DNA from 3 places in the Gloeocapsopsis sp. IPPAS B-1203 genome. Region 1 is predicted to be linked to each of the others. Evidence: riboswitches for the same ligand, from Rfam matches in the RefSeq annotation. Region 1 holds a riboswitch; each other region holds the start of a gene.
The links. A riboswitch is a leader RNA that binds a small molecule or an ion and turns the genes downstream of it on or off. The one in region 1 is predicted to bind cyclic di-AMP.

Region 1 (8,373 bases):
ACAATATTGCAGAAGTTAATCTGACACAAGCGAACTTACAAGAAGCAAACCTTTATGCCACAAACTTGAGTGGTGCAAATCTGAGTGAAGCCAACTTGAATGGTGCAAACCTCAGGAAAGCAAATTTAAATGGTGCAATTCTACTACAAGCTAACTTAAGTGCAGCTAACTTAAGTGAGACCAATTTAACACATGCAAATTTAATTGCAGCAAATCTGACAGAAGCTAACCTAAGTAGAGCAAGTTTAGACGGCGCAAACCTAATCGCAGCTAATTTGAGTCATGCAAATTTAAAAAACACACATCTTGACAAGATAAACTTTAGTGGTGCGATTTTAGAAGGTGCAAATTTAATTGGGGTTGTGTTTCAAGGAAATCTTAGTGGAGCAGACTTGAGTAGAGCTAATCTATGTGGTGCTAATTTCAGTAATGCTAACTTAAATGCAGCAAATTTCACATCAGCAGATTTGCGTGGGGCAGATTTAAGCAATGCCGATCTTGAAAAAGCAAATTTAATACAGGCGAACTTAAGTGGAGTCAATCTTGCAGGAGCAAACTTGAGTCTAGCGATCATGCCTGATGGCAGCGTTCATGACTGAAAATAATTGCGATCGCTTCCTCGTCGTTGAATACTAAATTGCTAATCTACTGACCATTTATCATCGACCGATGACAGCCTTTCATTTTTTTATTCTTACCCACTTATTTATCTTGATACTGCATAATAGTTACCGACAAAAAAGGAACCAGCTTGGCAGCTAGCTGTGAGATACCAAACTTGAGTTTAAGGCTTTGGGGTAGCGCTTGCCACGAAATCGGCACAAAACCAAAGCGAGTATAGTACTCAGCTAGTTTGCTACCGACACATTCTAAATAAAGTGGCTGTGTTGCTTGTGCAATTAAATGCGTAACTAAATAACTTCCCAAACCGCGATCGCGCCAAGCTGGTGATACAACCAAACTACCAAGTTCTTGTGCTGTCTCAAAACTACGTAGTTGCCCACAAGCCACAATCTTGTGATGACACTCAATCACCCAAAACTGCGACCAATGTAATTGAGTTGGATCGAGTTTAGCACTGAACACTAATTTGCGAATTGTCCAAATGTCATTCTTAAGGGCGGGACGAAGCGAACATCCTAATGGCAATTCCTGTTTCACTTTCACTAGCCACTAACCACTAACTACTAGCCACTTAGCGAGACTTCAAACTTGATATTGCATTCTTTGTCATCGCAGCGATCGCTTGATCGGTTGCTTTTGGTAAATGATAGTATTTTCCTCCAGCTTTTTGAGCAAGTTCTTTGGCAAATCCTGTAGAAATAAATTTACTTTCGGTATCGATGACGAGTAGCTGCATTCCCAAAGCGCGAATTCTTGCAGCAATATCTAATAACTCCCCTTTGATATCCGGTTTTTCACCTTCGATCTGAGGTTCACCTAGCGATCGCGATAGGGGAATATTTGCGCGTCCATCAGTAATTGCGACAATGACAACTTGACCAATATCACCAGACATTTGAGCATTTGTTCCGGCGCGGACGGCTTGTGTTAAACCATGCGCTAGTGGCGAACCACCTCCACAAGGTAATCTTTCTAATCTCCGTCGGGCTGCGGCAATTGAACGTGTTGGTGGTAATAATACTTCAGCTTGTTCGCCTCGAAACGGAATCAAGGCGACTTGATCGCGATTTTCATACGCCTCTGTTAATAATCGCATCACAGCACCTTTGGCAGCTTGCATGCGGTTGAGTGCCATTGAACCAGAAGCATCAACGACAAATACCACTAATGCGCCAGCTTTGCGAACTAAACGCTTAGCGCGAATATCGCCTTGTTCAACAATCACTTTCCGGTTCGGTTGGCGTTCGTGACGTGCTTTTTGATAGGGGGCTGCGGCGCGGAGTGTTGCATCAACTGCAATGCGTCGGACTTTGCCTTTTGGTAACATTGGCTTAACATAACGCCCGCGATCTTCTGAGAAAATGACACTGCGGCTTCCTGCTTTACCCTGACGTTGAGCCATTTGGGCAAAATACAGCACACTGGGATCGAGAATGACTCCTTCAGGATCAAACACAAATTCTTCAGGGATACTGGGTGGTGTTTGTTGTTCCTGTTCTTGTTCTTGTTCTTCTTGTTCTTCCTGGGGTTGTTCAGATTGATCTTGTGGTGGTGGCGGTGGTGGCGGTGGCGTTTCCTCTTCAGGAGGCATTTGTACGATTGTTGCTCGCGGGACAATGACTAATTCCACAGCCCGACGTAAATCTTCTGCATTGACTGCGGTGCGTCCATCGAGTGCGGCGGCGGCTTTGGCAACGCGGAGGGCAAATAGTTCCGCACGATGTCCTTGAACTCCCGCGCGGATGGCTTCATCAACTAAATAAGCAATTTGCTCGTGGCTGATGCTGACATCTTTTAACCATTCTCTCGCTAGAATGATTTGAGTTTTGAGGCTGTCGATGTCTTCACTGTATTGCTGGAGAAATTCTTGGGGCGATCGCGCATAAGAAATAGCTTGTTCAACAGCTTGAACGCGTTCGTCAATGCCTAAGACTTCATCGGCGGAAAGGGCGATCGCAATGCGATCGAGGAGGTGTTCGCGTAGTGCGCCTTCTTCGGGGTTGTATGTAGCAATAAATAGTGGCTTACAAGGATGCTGGAAGCTAATTCCTTCGCGTTCAATCTGGTTGCGCCCTTCAGTTAAAACAGTTAATAGTTGATTGCTGATATTGTCATCTAGCAAATTGATTTCATCGACGTAGAGAACGCCGCGATGTGCTTGGGCGAGTAATCCTGGCTGAAAGACAGTGTCTCCTTGTTTAACAGACTGTTCAACATCAACTGAACCTAATAGCCGATCTTCAGTAACGCCTAGGGGAATTTGGACAAATGGTGCGGGAATGACTTCGGTTTCTAGTTGTGTACCGCCGATGCTCGACTGCTCGTCCCATTCTTCTGGACGGTGAGGATCGCAGTTACAAATCGAATTTTTGACAACTTCAATTGGAGGTAAAAGTGCGTGAAGTGCGCGCGCCATAACTGATTTTGCCGTACCGCGACGACCTGCGATCGCGACTCCTCCTAATCCTGGATCGACGGCTGCAAGTAGCAGTGCCAATTTTATTGCTTCTTGACCAACAACAGCGGTTAATGGAAAGGCTGTCATGGTTGAGGAGGAATTGAGTACAGGCATTGTTTTTACTAAAAAGGGATCAAAGGTCAGAGGTCAGGGGTGATTTTCTAATCTTAGAATGAGACTGCTTAGAGCTTGAATGCTTTTTTAGCTTGCACATTTTTTTTGCAGAGACGGAAACATTCAATAATACTATTTTGACGCTGATCTGTAATCCCCGATCCCTGACCTCTCATTAACTTCTACCGGTAAGATTACCGTGAATGTTGAACCAATTCCAATTTGGGAAACAAGTTCGATTTCACCCTGTAGGAGTTTGACTAAGCGAGAAACAATTGCGAGTCCTAAACCTGTGCTATCTGGTAAGTGGGATTTTGGAATGTCGTCGATGCGATAGTAGGGTTCAAAAATTCGTGGTTGATCTTCTGGGGCAATACCTATACCAGTATCACTGACTGCGATCGCCCATTTATCTGCTAATGAATTACATCTTACGGTTACGCTTCCTGATGGCGTGTAACGAATGGCATTACTCACAAGATTTGTCACAATTTGCTGAAAACGTAATGCGTCAGTGATCACTTCTAGTGGCGCATCTGCTAAGTCTGCAGTGATTTGTAAGTTTTTCGCTTGCGCCATTGGTTGTAACATATCTAGCACATCTTGAATCACAGCACATACATCGGTCGGTGCAGGATGTAGTGTCATTTTCCCTGCTTCATATCGCGATATCTCTAGCGCATCATTAATCAAACGCAGCAAATGTCTACCGTTACGCAATACGCGCTCAATATGTTCGATATTTTTATAGTTATCTTTGATGTCCGTTTTATTTTGGAGACGGATAAACAAATCTGAATAACCAATAATTGAGGTTAAAGGATTTTTTAACTCATGAGCAAGGTGAGAAAAATTCTCTTGATTTGCTCGAATTAAGCGGGTGAGTTCTTGATTGTGTAGTGTTAATTGCGATTGAAGGTGCTGTAATTCGCGCAGTCGTTCCTCTACATAACTTTGAAAACAACGAGCGATCGCATCATCGACAACTGCATCTATAAGGCGAAACACTCGAATAACTTCTGTTGACGAGACTTGCTGTAAATCTGGTTCTAATGCTGAGAAAATTGCTCGTCTTAGTAAGCGATACTCGCGGGCAATTTCGCTTGGGTCAAAACCTTCTTCCGCACGGTGAATGCCGTGTACTAAACTTGCCTCAATCAGGGTTTGAATATCATCCTCTGTCGTTTTTGATAGCACTGTAGCCATTGCTTCGAGCACATGAGGTACGTGATTGCGTATTGCTGTGTAGCACATACCTTCAGCACTTTCAATCTGCCGATCTCGGCGTACAGCTTCTATCCAGTTATCGATAATTGTGTTGCTTTTATCAAGCAGTATTTGGCTAAAATCAAACATTTTGGCAGCGTTGGCACAACGCAATAAAGCAAGTCTACTTGTTTTAAATTAGTGTAATTATGAAGCGATCGCCCACTGAATTATTTACGCGAGCCTGATTCATGCTTTGTGGCGATTGTACAGCGCAGTGCTAGATGCGATCGCAACTTTTAAGGTTCACCCTGAAAATCCTTAAGACGTAACGAATCTTGATATTGTGGCAACCCTGTGCTATAGTAGTAAAAATTTATCATGAGTAAGTCAGCCTAATCTAGTATCTCGCCTTGCAAGGTGAGTCTAGAGCGGAGGAACCAAAGTTTTGGGGCGTATCTGTTAAGTGCAGAGGGATAACTCTCTATCCTAGCCCGTCAGCTAACTTCGTAGGCATTGAGAGGAGACTGAAGAGTTAGCATTTCTATTACTACTAATAGTTTGCTCTCGTCAGTATTCCTAGCTAGTAACGCACATAGTTTTTTGTGCCTGCTTTTAATCCTGAGGGGAGTTTAATAGTGTTTAACCTGATTGCTGTTTTAGCAGTTGCAGGACACAGTACCTGGAAAAAAGTACGACCTATTGTAGTGCGGGATGCTGTTTTACTTCCTGCTGCTGGTTTCTTAGGAGTGATTATTCTGTGGTGGTTTATTGCCACTTTCTTAACCAACTTAATGCCTACCCCAGTTGAGGCACTCATCGCCAATTTAGACTACATTTTGAACCCATTTTACCGACGGGGACCAGGGAATTTAGGACTTGGTTGGTTGTTACTGGCAAGTTTAAGACGGGTATTAATTGGTTTTGGACTAGGTGCTTTAGTCGCCATACCGATTGGTTTTCTGATTGGGATGTCTCAGCAAGCCTTGCTAGCACTCAATCCTTTAATTCAAATTTTCAAACCTGTATCGCCACTCGCATGGCTACCTATTTCGCTTGCTATCTTTAATTTAGCCGATCCCTCTGCTATTTTTGTCATCTTCATCACTTCACTATGGCCCACAATTATCAATACAGCTTTGGGAGTTTCTAGCGTTAATAAAGACTATATCGATGTAGCACGAGTATTGGAAATGCCGCGTTGGCGACAGATTACCAAAATTATTTTACCTGCGAGTTTGCCTTACATTTTTACAGGTTTAAGAATCAGTCTCGGCATTGCATGGCTTGTAATTGTTGCTGTAGAAATGCTTACAGGTGGTGTTGGTATTGGCTTTTTTGTTTGGGATGAATGGAGTCGCCTCAATTTAAGTTCAGTCTTCCTAGCTGTATTAGTTATTGGCTTAACAGGATTGGTGCTTGATTATGCTGTAGGCAAAATTCAGGAATTGATAACGCATCGCCCGAAAAGTTAGGAACTATTAATTATTGACGACTAATTGCTGATATGAATTATACCGACAAGAACTATTGGAGTCGGCGCAGCTTTCTTTTAGGAATGGGTGCGACAGTAGGTAGTGCGGCATTATCTGCGTGTGCTATTAATGCTAATCGCGCACCTCAAGGACTATCTACTGCTGCTTTGGCAGTGGAACAAGTCGTCGATCCACAAACATTAGAAAAACCTAACCTTACTGTAGGATACGTCCCTGTCAATGATTGTGCGCCGTTTGCGGTGGCATGGGAAAAAGGTTTTTTTCGCAAGTATGGTTTAAATGTCACACTCAGTCGTGAGGCAAGCTGGGGTACATCTCGCGATGGTATTATATTTGGTCGCCTTGATGCTTCTCCTGTTGTCTGTGGCGCAGTGACAAATGCCCGTACCGGTGCGGAAGGTGCGCGTCATGCACCCTTGTGTGCTGCGATGACAATTCACCGTCACGGTAACGCAATGACGATGAATAAAGCAATGTGGGAATCAGGCTTGCGTTCTTGGCGGGAGTATAACGGTAATTTAGCTGAGTTTGGGCAAGATTTTCGTCGCTATTTTCAGAATTTGCCAGCAGAACAAAAAGTTTGGGCTGTTGTACTGAGTTCGGCAATTTATGAGTACTTTGTGCGTTATTTAGCCGCAGCAGCAGGAGTCGATCCCGACGCAGAGTTTCGCATCATTATTGTTCCTCCGCCGCAGATGGTAGTCAATATGCGCATTGGTGCGATGCAAGCTTATATGGTGGCAGAACCTTGGAATACAAGAGCAATTACGGGTAACGAAGGCATTGGCTTTACTTTCGCCCAAGGAAAAGAGATTTGGCAAGGACACCCAGATAGACTTTTAGCAGTTATGGAGTCTTTTATTGATGAAAATCCTAAGACTTATCGATCGCTTGTCAAAGCGATGATCGAAGCCTGTCAGTATTGCAGCAATCCTAACAATCGGGAAGAAGTTGCCGAAATTCTTACAAGTAGATCTTTTACTGGTGCCAAGCTGAATTTAACTCGTGCAGCAATTGTCGGTGAATACAATTACGGCGGTTTTGATAACCAAGAAAGAATAGTGCGATCGCCTTATACAACTATTTTCTTTGATTTGCCGCCTGATCTTGCTCAAATTCCCAACGATCGCTCAACATTTATGTGGCAATCGGAAAGTATTTGGTTGATGACGCAGTCGGCGCGTTGGGGACAAATCAAATCAATTCCTAAAAATGCTGAAGAACTTGCTCAAAAAGCATGGAGAACAGATCTTTATCGAGAAATTGCTGCAGAAATGGGTATTGATTGTCCCAAAGACGATTTCAAAATTGCACCTGCTACAGCTTTCATAGACAAAAATGCTTTTGATCCTAGCGATCCAGTAGGGTATCTCAATAGTGTTGAAATTCGTGCTAATCGTCCTAAATCTTTTCTCTTGTCTTAACGAGCAAGAAATTTATATTTTGCTCAGTAACGAAGTGGGCAATGACTAACTAATTTTAGAGGTTTAAAGATGAAATCTACTTTTTATCAAACTCACCAATACGAACAAAATTTCAACCATAATGGTTTTTTAGAAGTTGAAAACTTAGTGAAATCTTATCCTAAAGCTGATGGAAGCGAATTTGTTGTTCTTGACGGTATTAATCTTACAATCAATGAAGATGAATTTATTTCAGTCATTGGTCACTCTGGTTGTGGTAAATCAACACTTTTAAAAATTGTTGCTGGACTAGAAGAACCAAGTTATAGTTCTGTACGTTTGGATGGTAAAGAAATCCGCAAGCCTGGGGCTGAGAGAATGATGGTGTTTCAACACTATTCATTACTACCGTGGCTAACAGTAAAAGAGAACATTCGTTTAGCTGTAGATGAAGTTTTAAAGAATACTTCACGCGCTGAAAAAATTAGTATAGTTAACGAACACTTATCAATGGTGAATTTAACAGCAGCAGCTAATAAGTATCCTGATGAAATTTCTGGCGGGATGAAGCAGCGTGTAGGCATTGCTAGGGCGTTAGCGACTCGTCCAAAAATGTTACTCATGGACGAACCTTTTGGGGCATTAGATGCTCTAACTCGCAGTAAGTTACAGCGTCAAGTATTAGATATTTGGGAACAACATAGACAAGCTGTAATGATGATTACCCATGATGTAGATGAAGCAATTTACATGTCTGGTCGTATTGTTTTAATGACCAATGGACCTGCTGCTAAGATTGGAGAAATTATCGATGTGCCCTTTTCTCATCCACGCGTTAGCGAAACTCCTCTGCAAGAGGCTCGCGTTGCTATGCGTAATTCCCAAGAATATTATGATATTCGTAACCATGCACTCAATTTCTTAGAACGCTATTTTTCTCAAGACAAATAAGATAGCAACCCTAACGCATAAGCAGCTATACCCTATTTAGCATTAACTTGAATTTACTTTTATTTTCCATTATTTCTGTTGTCGTTAATTTACCTGAGACAATTCAATGGCAAGCTGGCAA
Region 2 (8,373 bases), on a different contig from region 1:
TTGCCTACTTAGGCGCTGCTTACCTCGCCACCGCCCTACCTAAAACTGTATAAATGCTACAACGCTATTTCTCAGGATGGTTTCGCCCACAGCCATGCCTCAAATTGCTTATGGCTATGTTACTCATGCCGTCAACTGGAGTTACACTAATTCAGTCTGCTTCGGCTCAATCTCTTGAAGCAATCGCTTCAAGGTCCTTAAAATCTATTCCTTTAGAACAACAAACTGGCGATCAGCCTTCAGTATCAATCGATCCCCTAAATAGCCCTTATCCAGTTCCTTGGAATTGGGTGATGAAAACTTACGAGGATGTCAGTGCCCGCGAAGGTTCTGGGGTACGGTATTACCGCAGCCATTCACTACTCTCTCCTGATGGCGAGTATGCTGCTTACAGTCGCATTCAAATGCAAGTACAGCCAGAACTTTATCGTAGCCAAGTCAGCAGTGTGATGTTTTTAGAAAACTTACGCACTGGACAGCTACAAGAAGTCAAAGCCTCGTCTCCATTGGCGCTTCATTTGATGACGCAAGGAAAAGCCGCGACGCCAGGAGTTATCTCGATTTTATCTCCCATTGGTTGGTCAAAGTCAAGCGATCGCTTACTCGCACGTCAATTTGAAGGCTTCTTTAGTACTTCTGATATTTCTGATTATGCTGTTGTTTGGCATCGATATCAAAACCGGACAACAACACTTGCTCCTGCACAAGTCTTCAATAACCATGCCATGTCAATTTTATTGGGTTGGAGTCAAACTGATCCCAGTCGAGTTGTCTTTCGGGTTGGTGAGTTAGGTGATGAGCAATGGCAAATGTGGACAGTGGCAGAGAATGGGCAAACATCACTGGCAACAAGTGTAGAGCAACCTGTTGTTTTTGGTCTACGACAAATGCAACTTTGGGCGGGAGAACAAATTGCTTCCCGCTAAGATAGCAGAGGAATTCACAACTCCTTTAAAAGCGCGATTGACCAAGATAGCGTCCAGCAAGCTGCATAACATCAGCAATGTCTACTTCTCCATCGCCATTTGCATCCAAAAAAGTGTCTAGTACAGTATTTTGACTCGTTTGAGGATTGTTTGGGGCATTTTGCGCGCGGCTGCCACTTTGCAACAAATTCAGCACAATTGGCACTAAAATAGGCAACATCTGTACAATCATGTTTGGATTTAAACCTGTCCGTTGCGCGGCAAGTTGTGCTAGCTGTTGAACCTGGTTCTGAGAAAAAAGTCCAGAAACTGCTTGCGGACTTGGTGAGGCGCCACTATATTGATTTACATATGCTTGTGTTTGGTCGTAACCGTCTCTAGAACGCTTTTGTTGTAGCCCTGAACGCACAGAACTGCCTACCACAGACATAAGTGTTTGCATTGTGGAAGGATTAGTATTGTAGCTACTGCTGAGCTGCTGTACTGTGTTTAGAATGTTAGCTAGCTGTCCAGAACTTGCTTGTTGTGAAGGATTATTGATTGCACCAAGAATTTGATCGAAAAGTTTCATGGGTTTTCTCAAGTTATGGGCAAGATCAATTTTCCCTGTTCAACAAGTTGAAAACCTCTAGCTAACAGTAGAAAAATTTGAAGACATCAGAATCGGGAGTAAGAAAACGCGATCGCGCCAGCTTTCGACTTAGGAATTTATAGTTATTTACTAATTCCTCTCCTTTGTTTTGAACACCAAGCTAAAAGCTAATTGCTAACAGCCAATAGCTTGTCTTTATGACTCTGCTTGGATAGGAGACTTAGATTTTACTCGAATCAAACGGTCAATACAGGCTTGACCGTAAGCGATCGCTTCATCAATAGTTTGAAAACAGAAGGGTTCACTGTAATGGTTTCCTTCGGGATCGGTGTAGTCTACAACAATACCATTCAGCTCTTGTTTTGCAAGTAGAATCCATTGTTTGTAATAATTTTTCATGCCTTACCTCTGTTTACTTGTAGCGGTGGACGAGGTGGGTCAAAATGTTCGCAAATACACACAACTATATTGTCAGTGATATTTACTGGGAGAACCCTAGGACACTTGGCTTGAAGCTGACGTCCAAAGGTACTCCTTCCATTGCCTACGAAGTTAGCTGACGGGCTAAGACTGGAAGGTGTCTCTCTCATCGACTGAGATTTGCCCCAAAATTTGGTTCCTCCGTTCTTTAACCGCAAGCGGTTGAAGATTAGGCTGCCCACTAAGTTGCTGATAAGTAATACTTGCATATTTGATTCTCAAGCTAATAACTCATCAGTTATGGGTAATATAGCGGAATGTTTTCTACTACGCAATCCTCCTAAATAGATATCGACGCTCTAGGAGATGGAAGCCCAAAGCATTAAGCTTATAGTGATATCTGTGTAAGACTTTTACGCAATATTAAGTTTTACTAATATCTGAAAATACAGCGATCGCAATGTGTGGCGTTTCTATTTGCTGTATTCCTGCTGGCGCATTCAAGTTAATAGCAAGCAGACTAAGATCAAAAGCATCTCTTTGTCATTCCTCTGAAATGCCTTTTCCACGCATTGTCATGCTGCTTGTCGCCCTAATTGTTGTTTTAGGGCTATTACTGTGGTTATTTGCTAGCTTGTCACAGTTGTTGTGGCAACTGTCTTACACTTCACCGCTACTTGCGGATGTGTTGCTATTTTTGATTATTGCTTTGGTAGTATTGCTGATTGGTGTAGTCATTTACTACATTGCAATCGTACAAAGAGGCGAACAGCGATCGCGGCGACGGGCACAACGCCAAATTCGGATTCCTGAAGAACGTACTGATGCAGCCGAAGAAAACCTACGTGCCATCCAACAACAACTGACACAAATTCAAGACGAAGTGGCACGTCAAGCATTGTTAGAGCGATCGCGGGAAATTGAAGCAAGTTTGTCGCGTAGGGCGTTGCAAGTCGTTGTCTTTGGAACAGGTTCAGCAGGCAAAACTTCGCTTGTCAATGCTATTTTTGGGCGGATTGTTGGACAAGTTGCTGCACCAATGGGGACAACACAAGAAGGGCAAACTTACAGCTTGCGGCTCAAAGGAATGGAACGCAAGATTTTAATTACCGATACACCAGGAATTTTAGAAGCAGGAGTTGCAGGAACCGAACGCGAACGCTTAGCACGACAATTGGCGACAGAAGCCGATTTATTATTGTTTGTTGTTGATAATGATTTGCGACGTTCTGAATACGAACCACTACAGACTCTAGCGGAAATTGGCAAGCGATCGCTCTTAGTTTTGAATAAAACGGATCTATACACCGATGAAGACCGCGAGACTATCCTCGCACAACTGCGCGAACGAGTAAAAAACTTTATTGCGCCTACCGATATAGTGGCAATTGCTGCCAATCCTCAACCTGTGACATCAGAAAATGGTGAGGTATTGCACCCTGAACCTGATATTATGCCGTTACTCCGTCGTATGGCTGCTGTGTTACGTGCGGAAGGTGAAGAATTAGTAGCAGATAACATCTTACTGCAATCGCAGCGCTTAGGAGAAGAAGCCCGTCAAATTATTGATGCACAACGCCGTCGCCAAGCCGACAAGGTAGTAGAACGCTTTCAATGGATCAGTGCAGGTGTTGTTTCTGTCACTCCATTGCCAGGTGTTGACTTACTCGCTACAGCAGCTGTCAATGCACAAATGGTAGTAGAAATCGGTAGAATCTACGGATGTGAATTGAATTTAGAACGCGGTAAAGAGTTAGCACTTTCCTTAGCAAAAACTTTAGCAAGTTTGGGTATTGTCAAAGGTGCAATTCAAATTCTTTCTACGGCGTTGCAATTTCATGTTGCGACTTTTGTTGTTGGTAAAGCAATTCAAGGTGTCACTGCTGCGTATCTCACGCGGATTGCTGGTAAAAGCTTTATTGAGTATTTTCGCCACGATCAAGACTGGGGTGATGGTGGGATTACTGAGGTTGTACAACGCCAGTTTCAACTCAACCGCCGCGATGAATTTATTAAGGTTTTTGTGCAAGAAGCGATCGCGCGTGTGATTAAACCGCTTAAAGTTGATTCGTGAAAAGTGTTGCTGCTAATTGGTAATAGGTGATTGGTAATTGGTAATTGTTGTATCTAGTTACTCAATAAGTACTTCAGATAAACTCTGGATCATCAAATAAACGGATGTTGCGCCAGGATCTTGATGATTGATACTGCGATCGCCTAGGTAACTAGCTCGACCTTTTTTTGCCACCATTGGGATAGTTGCTTTCATTCCTTGTTCTGCTGCAGATGTAGCTTGTTGTATAGCTTCTGTGGTAGTTTTTCCTTCCCTAATAATTTGGGTAAAAGTTGTAACTGCAGGAGACAGGGCATCAATCATTGTTTTATCACTAAGTTGAGCCTTGCCGCGTTGCAAGACACCATCTAACCCTGCTTGCAGTAGACTTACCATATCTTCGTTAGACAATTCTTGTTTTCCTACAACTGCGGTACTAGCGCGTAAAAAGAAGCTGCCATACAATGGACCACTAGCACCACCGACACTAGAGATAAGTGTCATACTTACACTTTTCAAAATACTGCTGATATCTTGCTCTGCAAAATTTGATAACTGATTTGCGACTTTTTGAAAACCACGATCCATATTGATCCCGTGATCCGCATCACCGATTGCTGCATCTAATTGTGTTAAATATTCTTTATTTTGGGCGATCGCACTGGTGAATTGCTGCAACCATTGTAGAATTTGCTCTTTTGTCACCATGATTAAATTCCCCATCGCCAGCTGGCGGTTTTCACGGGTGCATCCCAGAGTCGAATCATTTCATCATCTAACTTCAGTAGTGTAATTGAACAACCTTGCATATCCAGCGAAGTAATATGAGAACCGACTAAGTTACGCACAATTTGATATCCTTGTTGTTCGCAAAGCTCAGCAAGTTTGCGATAGACAATATATAATTCAGCCAGTGGCGTACCACCCATACCATTAACAAAAGCGAGAAGGCGATCGCCCTTTTCCCATTCAGGATCAGTTAATTGCACGTCAACAAATCCCCCTTTATTTTCATCCCACTCACGTACTGTGCGACTATAAGCGACATCCTCAAAAATTGACGTTGCGAGTATTTCAGTCATCTCATCCGCCGACTTAATCGACATTCTTTCGCATCCTGGTTCGCCGTGAATGCCGATTCCCATTTCAATTTCGTTAGCACCTAATTCAAAAGTAGGCGTTCCTTTTGCTGGTACAGTACAAGAAGTTAAGGCAACTCCCATACTGCGTCCATTCAGATTAACTTGGCGACACAAATCGGCAATTTGCTGTAAATCGTATCCTTGTTCTGCTGCTGCACCGCAAATTTTCTCAGCTAATATTGTTGTTCCTACGCCTCGCCTTCCTTGGGTGTATAAACTATCTTTAACAGCAACATCATCATCAATTAAAATACTCAATACTCGCAGATCTTCAGCACGAGCTAACTCAGTTGCCATTTCAAAGTTCATCACATCGCCACTATAGTTTTTGACGATATAAAGAATTCCACCGCCACCATTAACTTGTTTTGCTGCTGCTAGCATTTGATCGGGAGTTGGAGAAGTAAAAACTTCACCAGGACAAGCTGCATCAAGCATTCCCAAGCCAACAAACCCTGCGTGCATTGGTTCATGTCCGCTACCACCACCCGAAACAATCGCAACTTTCCCTGGTACAGGTGCAACAGCACGGTAGACAAACGTTGGCTCAAATTGTACCTTTAAAAGATCAGGATGAGCCTTTGCCATACCTATCAAACTCTCACGCACAAAATCTTCTGGTCGATTAATCAACTTTTTCATTGCGGTGACTCCTGCAATACTGCTAAAACGTGTAAACGTAACTTCAAGTCACATCAAAAGTTTTGAATCCTAAAGAGTCGTGGCGCTTTGGCTAGTTTTGAATTTTGAATTAGAAGAATTTTCTTAACTCAACACTCTATTTATGGAATTTGTTCTTTTAATTGACTAAGACTATTAGGATTGAGAGTAATTTTCACTTCTAGTTGTTGCTGATTGTCTCGTAGCGTGAGAATGTGGTTTTCTCCTACACGGCGGTATAACCAGTGAGGATTTTTAACTTCAATAGTTTCATAGCTTATTCCTCGTAGGGCTACACGGATGACGAGTTGTTTTTGTGACTGTGGGAAGATATATAACTGCTGTTGGCGAGTATCGAAGACTAACTGATGCGGTGTGGTGTTACGGACTTGCGGTGAGTCGGGTTTTTGCCAATAAAGCGTAATACCACGAATTTCTGGGCTTTTGATTTCAAAAACTTCATCAAAGCGTTGTAACTCCCAGTCAAGTTCGTCAACGTCTCCCGTTTGAGGAATCATGCGCTGCGCTAGCATCACTTGTTTATTTGCTAAACTTGACCACCATTGACTAATAACCGCAAAATTGTTGAGATTTTCTGGTTTGGAGTTCCCTTGCTGCCAAAGTATTTTACCTTCCATATGCATTATCTAAATTGCGATCGCTTCTATATCACTTCAATTTGAAAGCTACATTGGGATACTTGTCATTAAAATCAATAACTGCGAATAGTAAGTACGTAGGCTCATTGTCTACTAGCTAATGGCTAAAAGCTAACCGCTAACTGCTAAAAATGGACTTACCAATTATTTATCATCCTAACTACGTAGTACCTCTACCCGCAGGTCATCGCTTTCCCATGCCTAAGTTTAGCCAACTCTATGAACTACTCATAGCAGATGGCGTAGCACATCCTGCACAATTTCATACCCCAGACTATCCACTAACTGAATGGATAACATTGATTCATACTCCAGAGTATGTTCAAGCTTACTCTACAGGTACACTTGATGCTAAAGCCCAACGCCGTATTGGCTTACCTTGGAGTTCTGCGCTAGTCAATCGCACTTGTATTGCTGTTGGTGGGACAATTCTGACTGCTAAATTAGCCCTCGGTCATGGTTTAGCTTGTAACACTGCGGGAGGAACACATCATGCTTTTCCCAGTTATGGTTCTGGTTTTTGTATTTTCAACGATTTGGCGATCGCAGCCCGCGTTTTACAAAAGTTGCAACTTGTTGAAAAAGTACTAATTATAGACTTGGATGTGCATCAGGGAGACGGCACTGCCTATATCTTTCAAGATGATGCCAGTGTTTTTACATTTTCGATGCACTGTGAGGTTAATTTTCCTGGAACTAAACAAAAAAGTGATTTGGATGTTCCCTTACCAGCGGGAATGGAAGACGATGCCTATTTGCAAACTTTAGCAAGCTACTTACCTGATTTACTTGCACAAGTGAAGCCAGATTTAGTGTTATACGACGCTGGTGTCGATCCACACGCGGGCGATCGCTTGGGTAAATTAGCTTTAACTGATGCTGGGATCTATCGCCGCGAAATGCAAGTTTTAAGTACCTGTGTTAGTAGTGGTTATCCTGTTGCTTGTGTCATTGGTGGCGGTTATGCAGATGATTTTAAAAGTTTGGTTTATCGCCACTCTTTACTGCATCGAGCCGCTAGTGAAGTTTATCATCATTACAGGTGATACCACTAAGCCTTGTGATTTCTATAATTTAATTATGCCCTTCGATAGATGTTCGCTGTTAAATAGTGCATAAAGACACAGCTTTTAAAATGCTACAGATGAGATGCTAAACTCTTGACGGATGCGTAGTGAAAATCACAGATTTACACTGTAAAAACATAAAAATCTAGCCAAATTCGAGGGAACACCGTGCTGCTATCAAAAGGTTTTGAAGTCGAAATGTACACTGGTACGCCCCAGGGTGATGTTATCGGTCTTTCAGACAAAATTGTAGCCGGTTTAGATGGATTTGTTCGCGAGCCAGATAGTCGCAATGTAGAATATACAACTCCACCTTTGTGGAAATATGAAGACTTACTATGTGCCTTGCTGCGTCCGCGATTACAGTTACGCGAATTTCTTCAAAAATTAGGCAACTATACTTTAATACCTGGAAGTACGCTGGCTTTGGGTGGAAGCGATCGCTTTTTCCGCTCTGATCCGAGTAATTCTTATCATGACTATATTGAACAAACCTATGGTACTAAAGTAGTCACTGCCAGCGTTCACATCAATATCGGTATTAAAGATCCGGAAACATTATTACGTGCGTGTCGTTTGGTACGAGTAGAAGCGCCACTATATCTAGCTTTAAGTGCCGCATCTCCTTTTCTGGATGGCAAAGCAACAGGCTATCATTCAACACGCTGGGGATTATTTCCCCAAACTCCCACTCACGTACCTTTATTTGAAAGTCACGCACATCATACTCGTTGGGTAGAAGAACAGTTAGCAGCAGGTACGATGCAAAACGTACGGCACTTGTGGGTATCAGTACGACCAAATGGCGATCGCCGCCCGTATGACTTAAATCGTTTAGAATTACGGATTTGCGA
Region 3 (8,373 bases), 400 kb from region 1:
CTCAAAATATATGCAGATCGTCGTCGCATTGTTCACAACTCAAGTTATAACACTTGTTATAAAGGAGTTATGATAGAAGCATTAAAAGAAATACGTTCAGAATCAAACCAACATTCGTTAGCAAACGGCTTCCTACTGCATTAGCTAAAGACCGAACCTATTTATCTTCAATGGTTACTATCACAGCATATATTAATTCTCGAAAAATCTTTCTTCTGTAAACAGCTTTTCGCTTCCAATGGTACTACTTCCACAACGCTTACTTCAATTTACTGATTGGTTCTCACCAAAGCAAAACGTTATCTTATTCGACACACCAACTGCAGCTAATGAAATTGCTTTTATGTTGGGCGGCGAGTGGGATGGATGCAACGGTATCGTCATGAATAAATGTGATGAGGTTGCTGTCAATACTGCTGCTAGCTTAATCCAAGCACAATGGTGCTATTCTGGAGCAGAAGTAACTTATCTCACTCGATTGACTGCTAACGAGTTGCTACGACGCTATCAAGCCGGTGAAAAAAACTTTACTAATGCGAACTTAAGGGGTGTAACCATCACTTCTAACACATTGGTTGCAATCAATCTAAGTTGGGCAAAGTTGAGCGGTTCTAACCTTTGGCAAACCAACCTGAGCTATGCTGATTTAACTGCAGCAGATTTCACAAATGCTGATTTAGGTTTGACAAACTTGAGTAAAACAACTTTGTCAATGTGCAACTTAACAAGAGTAAACCTATCGCAAGCAAATCTCAAAGAGTCTAATTTATATCGTGCTTGCCTGAAAGATGCTGACCTCACACAAGCAGATCTTACAGGCGCAAATTTAACTTTAGCAGATCTTACAGGTGCAAACTTGAGTCAAGCTAAGCTAACTCTTGCAAATTTGGAAGGTGCTAAGGTTGTTGAAACTGAACTAGCAAAAGCTGAATTGTTGTGATGAGTGAGTTGTAAAGTCAACTTGTTAGTGAACACCAGCAAGTACTTTTCCTGTAGCAAAGTCTATACCTAGTACAGCACACGGAAAATTAGAACCAAGTTGCTGAACGATTAAATGATTTGCTGAGTTGCAACCTAAAAACAGCAAAGATGCATTTTCTGACTCTACAACTGCTTTGAGTTCTGAAGCAACGTTACCAAACCGCAGATGAGCAACAAGAGAACCCCGCCATTCTGCTGCAAGGCTCTTGGCTTGCCATAAAATTAAGTCAGCTTGTTCAAATAAATCTGGTGATGCGATGCGTGGCTGTAATAGTAGCATTTCTGAATGTTGTGTCGCATTCGACCGAGAACCTCTGTTGGCTACGTGAGCTAATTCTCGCGAAATACTCTCACTATATAACCTGCTTAGATCAAAACTAGGAGAAATTGGGCAATGGCGATGCTGAGTGTGTTCTTCTAGAACATACACTACGTGAACAGTAACTTGCTTTTGAGTTGCTAGGCGAGTTTGATGAGCAATCCACAAGGTTAGATCCAGTGCTGTTTGACTATTTGGAGAACTGTTATAACCCACAACCAAGTCAACCGACTTAGTGGTTTCCTGAATTTGCGATGCATCTGGTGCTAGCAGCATCATTCTTTCTATGACATTCGTTTCTGTTGCGCTTTGTAGGCGCGCTAACATTGGCTTGATGTTCATTCGCTAGATACCTTATGTCGAAAGCAGGTACAAAAAAACGAGCAGTACGAGCCTCAGACACTGAACGAGATACAAGTCATTGTAGAAATGCTTGCTCTTCAGTCTCCTCTCGATGCCTACGAAGTTAGCTGACGGGCTAGGACTGAGAGATGTCCTTCTGCTTTAATCTTTGGTTTTATCAAAATGATTAAAGCTCAATTTTAGATACGCCCCAGATTTTGGTTCCTCCGTTCTAGCCTTCTCTTAATTAATTTAAAATACAACTTTAAGAAGATTCTAGATTAGGCTGACTTACTCAAATTCACTAAATTCTACCATTGATTATTGTACCAAGCAACGTCTTGATTTTGTTTTCTAAATTAAGAAAAACTTATGTATTCAAAGGCTTTTTGAATTAACATTATTTATTCTTTAATTGTCAAATCTAATTTGAAGAATCGATAAATCATCCTCAAAGCTATCTTGAGAATTTATCTGGCTTAACTGAGATAAAATGTTGTCTAAATCACAATTACCTGCGGCATGATCAGCGCTGAGTAAATCAATAAAATGATCGAGCTGCCAAATTGAACCGTCAGCCAAATGCAGCTCATATACTCCATCGCTAAAAATATAAAGCGTACTCGACTCAGGGATCTGAAAAAACTTATCTTTGTAGTTGGTATCAGGAAACATACCAATAGGAATACTTGGAGTATCGAGTTTCGTTATTTGCAACGCAGGTGTTTCTGAGAATAAAACAGCAGGTGGATGTCCAGCATTAGCATAAATAAGTTGACGATTCACTCGGTTGTAAACTCCATACCAAATCGTAAAGTACTTAGAGTTTTGAGTGGTCATTTGAAAAGTATTGTTTAAGGCTCTCAGGACATCAGTCGGTTGATAATAATTAATGCCATCGAGAGCGCGAGAACGTAACATATTGAGTACTGAAATGGAAGGAAGTGTAGCTCCGAGTCCGTGTCCAGCAGTATCAAGTAGATAAATAGCTAAATAGTCAGGATCTAGCCAGTAGTAATCGAAGCAATCTCCACCCAGTCTTTGGGAAGGAATAAATCGAGAATTAATAGTCAGTGGTTCTTTGAGTTGTGGGGGAAGTAGCGATCGCACATAATCTGCGGCTTCACCTAATTCTGCTTCTAGCAATTGCTTTTGTTTTTGTAAATCCCGACTCATTTGGTGCAAGCGTAATCCAGCACGTACCCGCGCGGTAAGTTCATTTTGGTCAATTGGCTTGGTAATAAAATCATCTGCACCAGCATTAAGCGCTTGAACGCAATCAGCTACAGAATCTAAATCTGTCAGAAAAATAAAAAATACTAGCGATATCGGTTCAGCTTTAATTTTGCGACAAACATCTAGCCCACAGGTTTGCTGAATCATCCAATCGCAAATAACTAAACCAGGATACAACTGGCGTGCTAATGTAACTCCATCTTCACCATTATTAGTGACAACAACTTGATGGCCTTGATTTTCTAGTGCCCTTGAAAGCACGATCTGTACTGTCGGGTCATCATCGATTACTAAGATTAGAGACATGGGAAAAAGGATTGAGCCACAACACAATAGTGCGTTTTAGTTGATTTAAATCGCGATAGATTTCCTGCTTAAACCACTGTCCCATCGCATCAAATGGTGTAAAGTTTGTTCCAGTTTGCCACCTCACATCTTGACCTAAAGGTGTTGTATGACTTCCTGGCAATGTTTGTAAAGTAACCATATCAGGAAAGCGCTGTTGTAACAGCTGATTTAAAGCAGTCGATTGGTCAATTGTGTCATTAGTAAACTGAATCAGCAAATTGCGACGAACACGATAGCGATCGCGAACTAAGTTAGTTGTCTCCACAGGAGAAGGTGTAAATTCTACCGTAAACGTAGGAGTAAACTGTTGTACTAAGGGAATGGCATCGCGTGCAGCATAGTTGTTAAAAGACATAAAAATATTCCCTGCACGTTCTACATTAAATAAACTACCAATGAGTAAATGTAGTTTACAACCCATACTGTGTCCTACGCCATAGGTTGGCAGATAACGCCGCCGTAGCAATGCGCGATCGTGTAATTCAGCGATCGCATTTTCAAAGTTGGTCAAAACAGTCTCGGCGATTGCGACATGATCTAAAGTATTAACAAACGGAGTAGCAATAATGGCATATTCTTGCCCTAGTTGTTCTAACAACCAACGGTACGTTAATTGTGGTGCTGTCGCAACAAAAGCTCCTCCGAGAAAATGTATGATTCCCACAGGATGGCGGGGAACTAAAACCCAGTTACCAGCGATTTCCTTCCATTCCATGCAATCAATTATGCTCGATTAGTTATTTCGTCTCAAATCACAGGCAAGTTTAAAATAGCCTGCTTCAACTAATGAACCTCCTCATCTATTGTGGCAATTTACCTTGAGGTATGAGCTATATCTTTTGACTTACACTTGCTCAAATTCAGCTACCGACACACTACTCACAACCATTCGCTAACCTCAACTCACTTCCGCTCTGGGTGAGCTTCTGTAGGTGAAGGAGTACCCATTTGATTAATAGTTGCAATCATTTGGTAGAGACGTCCTAAATCCCGCTGGTTAAAATACAATACAAGGCGGGGTAGTTCAGCTGTTTCGTCTTGAGCCTCTTGAGGTAAAGCTTGGCTTTTTTCAATTTTTCCCTTAACGAGGATATCGTGAAAATTATCATTGAGTAGATCGACATCTGCATTAGTAATGTCTGTCTTCAACCGAATGACAAGTTTGTCACCCACGTAGCGGCTAGAGTGATAAACCTGATAAAAACGAGTAATCGCACTGCAGGCTACTTCAAGGTTATCGGTAATTGTGTAAAGGCTATCGTCTTCTGGACTAATTAATCCTTGTTGCCGTAGATGACGATCAATATATTCACTCCAAGCCCGCCAGTAATCTCCTCCAGGACGATCTATCAGAACAACTGGTACAGGACCAAACTTACCTGTTTGACTAAGTGTCATGCACTCAAAAGCTTCGTCTTGCGTACCAAACCCACCAGGAAACAAAGCGATCGCATCACTTTCACGCAAGAGAAACAGTTTACGCGTGAAGAAATATTTGAAATGAATCAGTTTAGGATCGCCTTCGATAATGGGGTTTGCCTCTTGCTCAAATGGTAATTGAATATTTAACCCAAACGAATTTTCTTGTCCAGCACCTTCATTGCCCGCCTGCATAATTCCCCCACCGCCTCCGGTCATTACCATAAAGCCAAGCTGAGTGACACATCGCGCAAAGTCAGATGCCATGCGGTATTCTGGAGTTTCTGGAGATGTACGTGCTGAGCCAAAAATGGTGACTTTGCGTACGTGTCGATACGGATAAAAGACCTTGAAGCCTTGTTCCATATCAGCTAATGATGCTGACAAGATCTTCCAATCTAGGCGCTCGATATCACTATTTGCCAGATTGACTATGGTAGCAAGTGCATATTGAATGAGTTGCCGATGTTTCAAGTTCGGCAGTTTTTCAATTAAATCAGTTAGGTCTGATTGGAGAGAATCTAATGATGGAAAATGAGAAGATGAGGTCATGAGTGCTTCCGCACAAGTGGCACTCTATTTTATCGATATTTTAGGGGTAGTTTGTCAAGCTACAGATTAATATTTTTTTAATACTGCTTGATAACAAACAGCATTTTGTGCTTTTTACTATTTGAATTAAAGGCTGAAGGATCAGTGGAGTATCTATCGAGCAATTAAATACTTATACTCAAGTACGACTTGCGATCGCTTCTCTATAGATATTAAGTTCGCTCAAATAATGCTCAACATTGCTTTTCAGCATGGTATTTGAGCGAAGTGTTCTTCAATTTGCTCAACCTGTTTAACTCTGACGAGATACAGCTACAGAGCAAAATTAGATTTAGTACAACTTACAAATACTTTTCCAAGGTATTAGACAAAGTACTTTTAGGAACGGCACCAACAACCATATCAACTCGTTGCCCGCCTTTAAAAATCATTAATGTTGGAATACTACGAATACCGTACTGACTTGCAACGTTGGGGTTCTCGTCTGTGTTAAGTTTTACAACTTTCACCTGACCATCATATTGCTGCGCAATTTCGTCCACAACAGGAGCTACCATCCGGCATGGGCCACACCAAGGTGCCCAGAAGTCCACTAGAACAGGAACTTCACTCTCGAGTACTTCTTCTTTAAACGTTGAGTCTGTAACTTGTGCGGCTACTGACATGCCTAGAAATCCTTACGCTATATCTCTTACTTTGCTGAAATTCTACCATAGTCGAAAGCCGCGTTCTGTTCTATCAACCGTCTATATTTAGACAGATCTTAAGTTCTTATACCCATAGGAGTAGTAGACCAGGAGGTGCAGAGGGTAGGCGGGTAGTAGGGTAGTAGGGAAAAAGCAATCAAATCTCTCAATCTCGCTCACTTGCCAACTCTACAACGCTCCCACTAGCTACTAACCACTACTTCCTACTAATAAGGAACCGCCCGAACAATAGTCCGGGCGGAGTGTGGTGTGAGGAGTGAACGGAAACATGCGTCTCCGCTTTTTCTATTGTAGGCGACACCTTAAATATTTTCCGAATTTCCTCAAGGATTCCTTAAAATTTTGTCAGGAAAACTACCCAAGTATAATTACTTGCCCATCCCTAATTGCTGTGCTTTTTGGTAAACCTTACCTTCAGTTAGCAAAGAAGGAGCAATGACAACTTCTACCTGCTGCATTTCTTTGAGATCTTTAGCTCCCAGCGTGCCCATACTAGTTTTCAAAGCTCCCAAGAAGTTATGAGTACCATCATCAAGTTGTGCTGGTCCGCGGAGAATTTGTTCTAACGAACCAGTTGTACCAACGCGAATGCGAGTGCCACGAGGTAATACAGGGCTAGGTGTTGCCATACCCCAATGAAAGCCACGTCCTGGAGCTTCTGCACAGCGAGCAAAAGGAGAACCAATCATGACACCATCAGCACCGCAGGCAATACACTTACAAATATCTCCACCAGTAATCAAGCCGCCATCAGCAATAACTGGAACATAATTGCCAGTTTCTTGATAATAGTCATCGCGGGCAGCCGCACAGTCAGCGATCGCAGTTGCTTGGGGTATCCCTACACCAAGTACGCCCCGTGAGGTACAAGCAGCACCAGGTCCAATTCCCACTAAAACTCCCGCAGCACCAGCTTTCATGAGATTTAGAGTAACTTCATAAGTTACACAATTTCCCAATACGACTGGCATAGGCATCTGACGGCAAAATTCAGCTAAATCTAAATTAGCCATTGATTCAGGTGATAAATGAGCCGTAGAAACTACTGTTGCTTGGACAAAAAATAAATCAGCTCCAGCTTTAGCAACAGTTTCACCATACTTACTAGCACCTGCTGGAGTCGCACTAACAGCAGCAATACCCCCTTGCCGTTTGATTTCCTGAATGCGTTGCTCAATGAGTTCCGGCTTAACAGGCTCAGCATAGAGTTCTTGCATCAATGGGACAAATTCATGCGCACCCACTGCAGCAATTTTGTCTAAAATAGGATTTGGATCAGCATAACGAGTTTGGATACCCTCCAAATTCAACACACCCAATGCACCCAATTCTGATAAAAGCACTGCCATACGGACATCAACAACTCCATCCATAGCGCTGGCAATAATCGGAATCTCGCGCTTAATACTGCCGATTTGCCAATGCGTATCTGCTAAACTTGGGTCTAGCGTGCGCTGTCCAGGAACGAGCGCAATTTCATCAATTCCGTAGGCTCGGCGAGCCATCTTCCCACGCCCAATCTGAATATCCACGCCTGTTACTTCTTAAGTTCCACTACTGTTTTTGTTAGCGTACCAAATTGCAAGGAAATTTATTTTACTTCTAGATATGCTAGGTAATTATTGCTGCAAAAGAATTTATGCAAGTTCGCTAGAATAAAAAAAGCCATAGCTAAATCATAACAAGCTATTTACTCACTCATAGCACCTGCAGTTTGACGGTTAAGCTTTGATTCAATCAGAGACTCTAGAACTACTCGAATGGTCGCGCCTGTGTCAACACTTGTCCACCTTTGCGGCAACGAAATTAGGGGCAACAGCAGCGCGTAATTTACAAATTCCCCTATCTCAAAAACACAGTGAAGAACTACTAGCGCAAACTAAGGAAGCATATCAGCTAGAAAATAGCCTCACCGGAGGTTTATCTTTTGAAGGTATTCAAGATATTGGTGATGCTTTAGAGCGCGTTCAACGTCAAGGAATTTTAACCGGAGAAGAACTTTTAGCGATCGCAACAACTCTGGCGGGAACTCGCCAACTGCGTCGCGCTATTGACAATCAATCAGATGTACCCGTTCTCACTGCATTAGTTGCCGATATTCGCACTTATCCAGAAATAGAGCAAGAAATTCATCGTTGTATCGATGAACGCGGACAAGTTAGCGATCGCGCGAGTACAAAACTTTCTGATATTCGTCATTCACTACGGCAAATTCGCAGTCAAATTACACAAAAACTGCAAAATATTTTGCAACGGCAAGCTAATGCCGTTCAAGAACTACTGATCACTAAACGTGGCGATCGCTTTGTGATTCCGGTAAAAGCACCACAAAAAGACGCTGTTCCAGGAATTGTGCATGATACTTCTACGAGCGGCGCGACACTTTACATTGAACCAAATTCTGTCGTTCCTCTCGGAAATCAACTCCGGCAATTAATTGTCAAAGAGCAAGCTGAAGAAACAGCCATT

Region 2: it holds a riboswitch for cyclic di-AMP, as region 1 does, so the genes downstream of both, CSQ79_RS17130 (hypothetical protein) here and ntrB (nitrate ABC transporter permease) in region 1, are expected to answer to the same signal.
Region 3: it holds a riboswitch for cyclic di-AMP, as region 1 does, so the genes downstream of both, CSQ79_RS01270 (universal stress protein) here and ntrB (nitrate ABC transporter permease) in region 1, are expected to answer to the same signal.

The regions. Positions count from the first base shown of each region.
Region 1 is NZ_PEIG01000001.1:663,141-671,513, forward strand. It holds gene CSQ79_RS02970 (pentapeptide repeat-containing protein) at 1-599, shown strand, start outside; gene CSQ79_RS02975 (GNAT family N-acetyltransferase) at 703-1,161, opposite strand; gene bchD (magnesium chelatase ATPase subunit D) at 1,196-3,196, opposite strand; gene CSQ79_RS02985 (sensor histidine kinase) at 3,329-4,552, opposite strand; cyclic di-AMP (ydaO/yuaA leader) riboswitch at 4,785-4,933, shown strand; gene ntrB (nitrate ABC transporter permease) at 5,038-5,877, shown strand; gene CSQ79_RS02995 (ABC transporter substrate-binding protein) at 5,910-7,322, shown strand; gene CSQ79_RS03000 (ABC transporter ATP-binding protein) at 7,392-8,252, shown strand; gene CSQ79_RS03005 (ArsB/NhaD family transporter) at 8,359-8,373, shown strand, end outside.
Region 2 is NZ_PEIG01000009.1:191,876-200,248, reverse strand. It holds gene CSQ79_RS17140 (hypothetical protein) at 111-926, shown strand; gene CSQ79_RS17135 (DUF937 domain-containing protein) at 952-1,497, opposite strand; gene CSQ79_RS17130 (hypothetical protein) at 1,714-1,917, opposite strand; cyclic di-AMP (ydaO/yuaA leader) riboswitch at 2,045-2,184, opposite strand; gene CSQ79_RS17125 (YcjF family protein) at 2,495-4,012, shown strand; gene dhaL (dihydroxyacetone kinase subunit DhaL) at 4,070-4,699, opposite strand; gene dhaK (dihydroxyacetone kinase subunit DhaK) at 4,702-5,775, opposite strand; gene CSQ79_RS17110 (hypothetical protein) at 5,916-6,431, opposite strand; gene CSQ79_RS17105 (histone deacetylase family protein) at 6,584-7,498, shown strand; gene gshA (glutamate--cysteine ligase) at 7,688-8,373, shown strand, end outside.
Region 3 is NZ_PEIG01000001.1:259,296-267,668, forward strand. It holds gene CSQ79_RS01265 (pentapeptide repeat-containing protein) at 239-940, shown strand; gene CSQ79_RS01270 (universal stress protein) at 965-1,642, opposite strand; cyclic di-AMP (ydaO/yuaA leader) riboswitch at 1,741-1,917, opposite strand; gene CSQ79_RS01275 (SpoIIE family protein phosphatase) at 2,054-3,184, opposite strand; gene CSQ79_RS01280 (DUF1350 family protein) at 3,159-3,941, opposite strand; gene CSQ79_RS01285 (LOG family protein) at 4,130-5,197, opposite strand; gene trxA (thioredoxin) at 5,539-5,862, opposite strand; gene CSQ79_RS01295 (GuaB3 family IMP dehydrogenase-related protein) at 6,273-7,436, opposite strand; gene CSQ79_RS28755 (hypothetical protein) at 7,633-8,373, shown strand, end outside.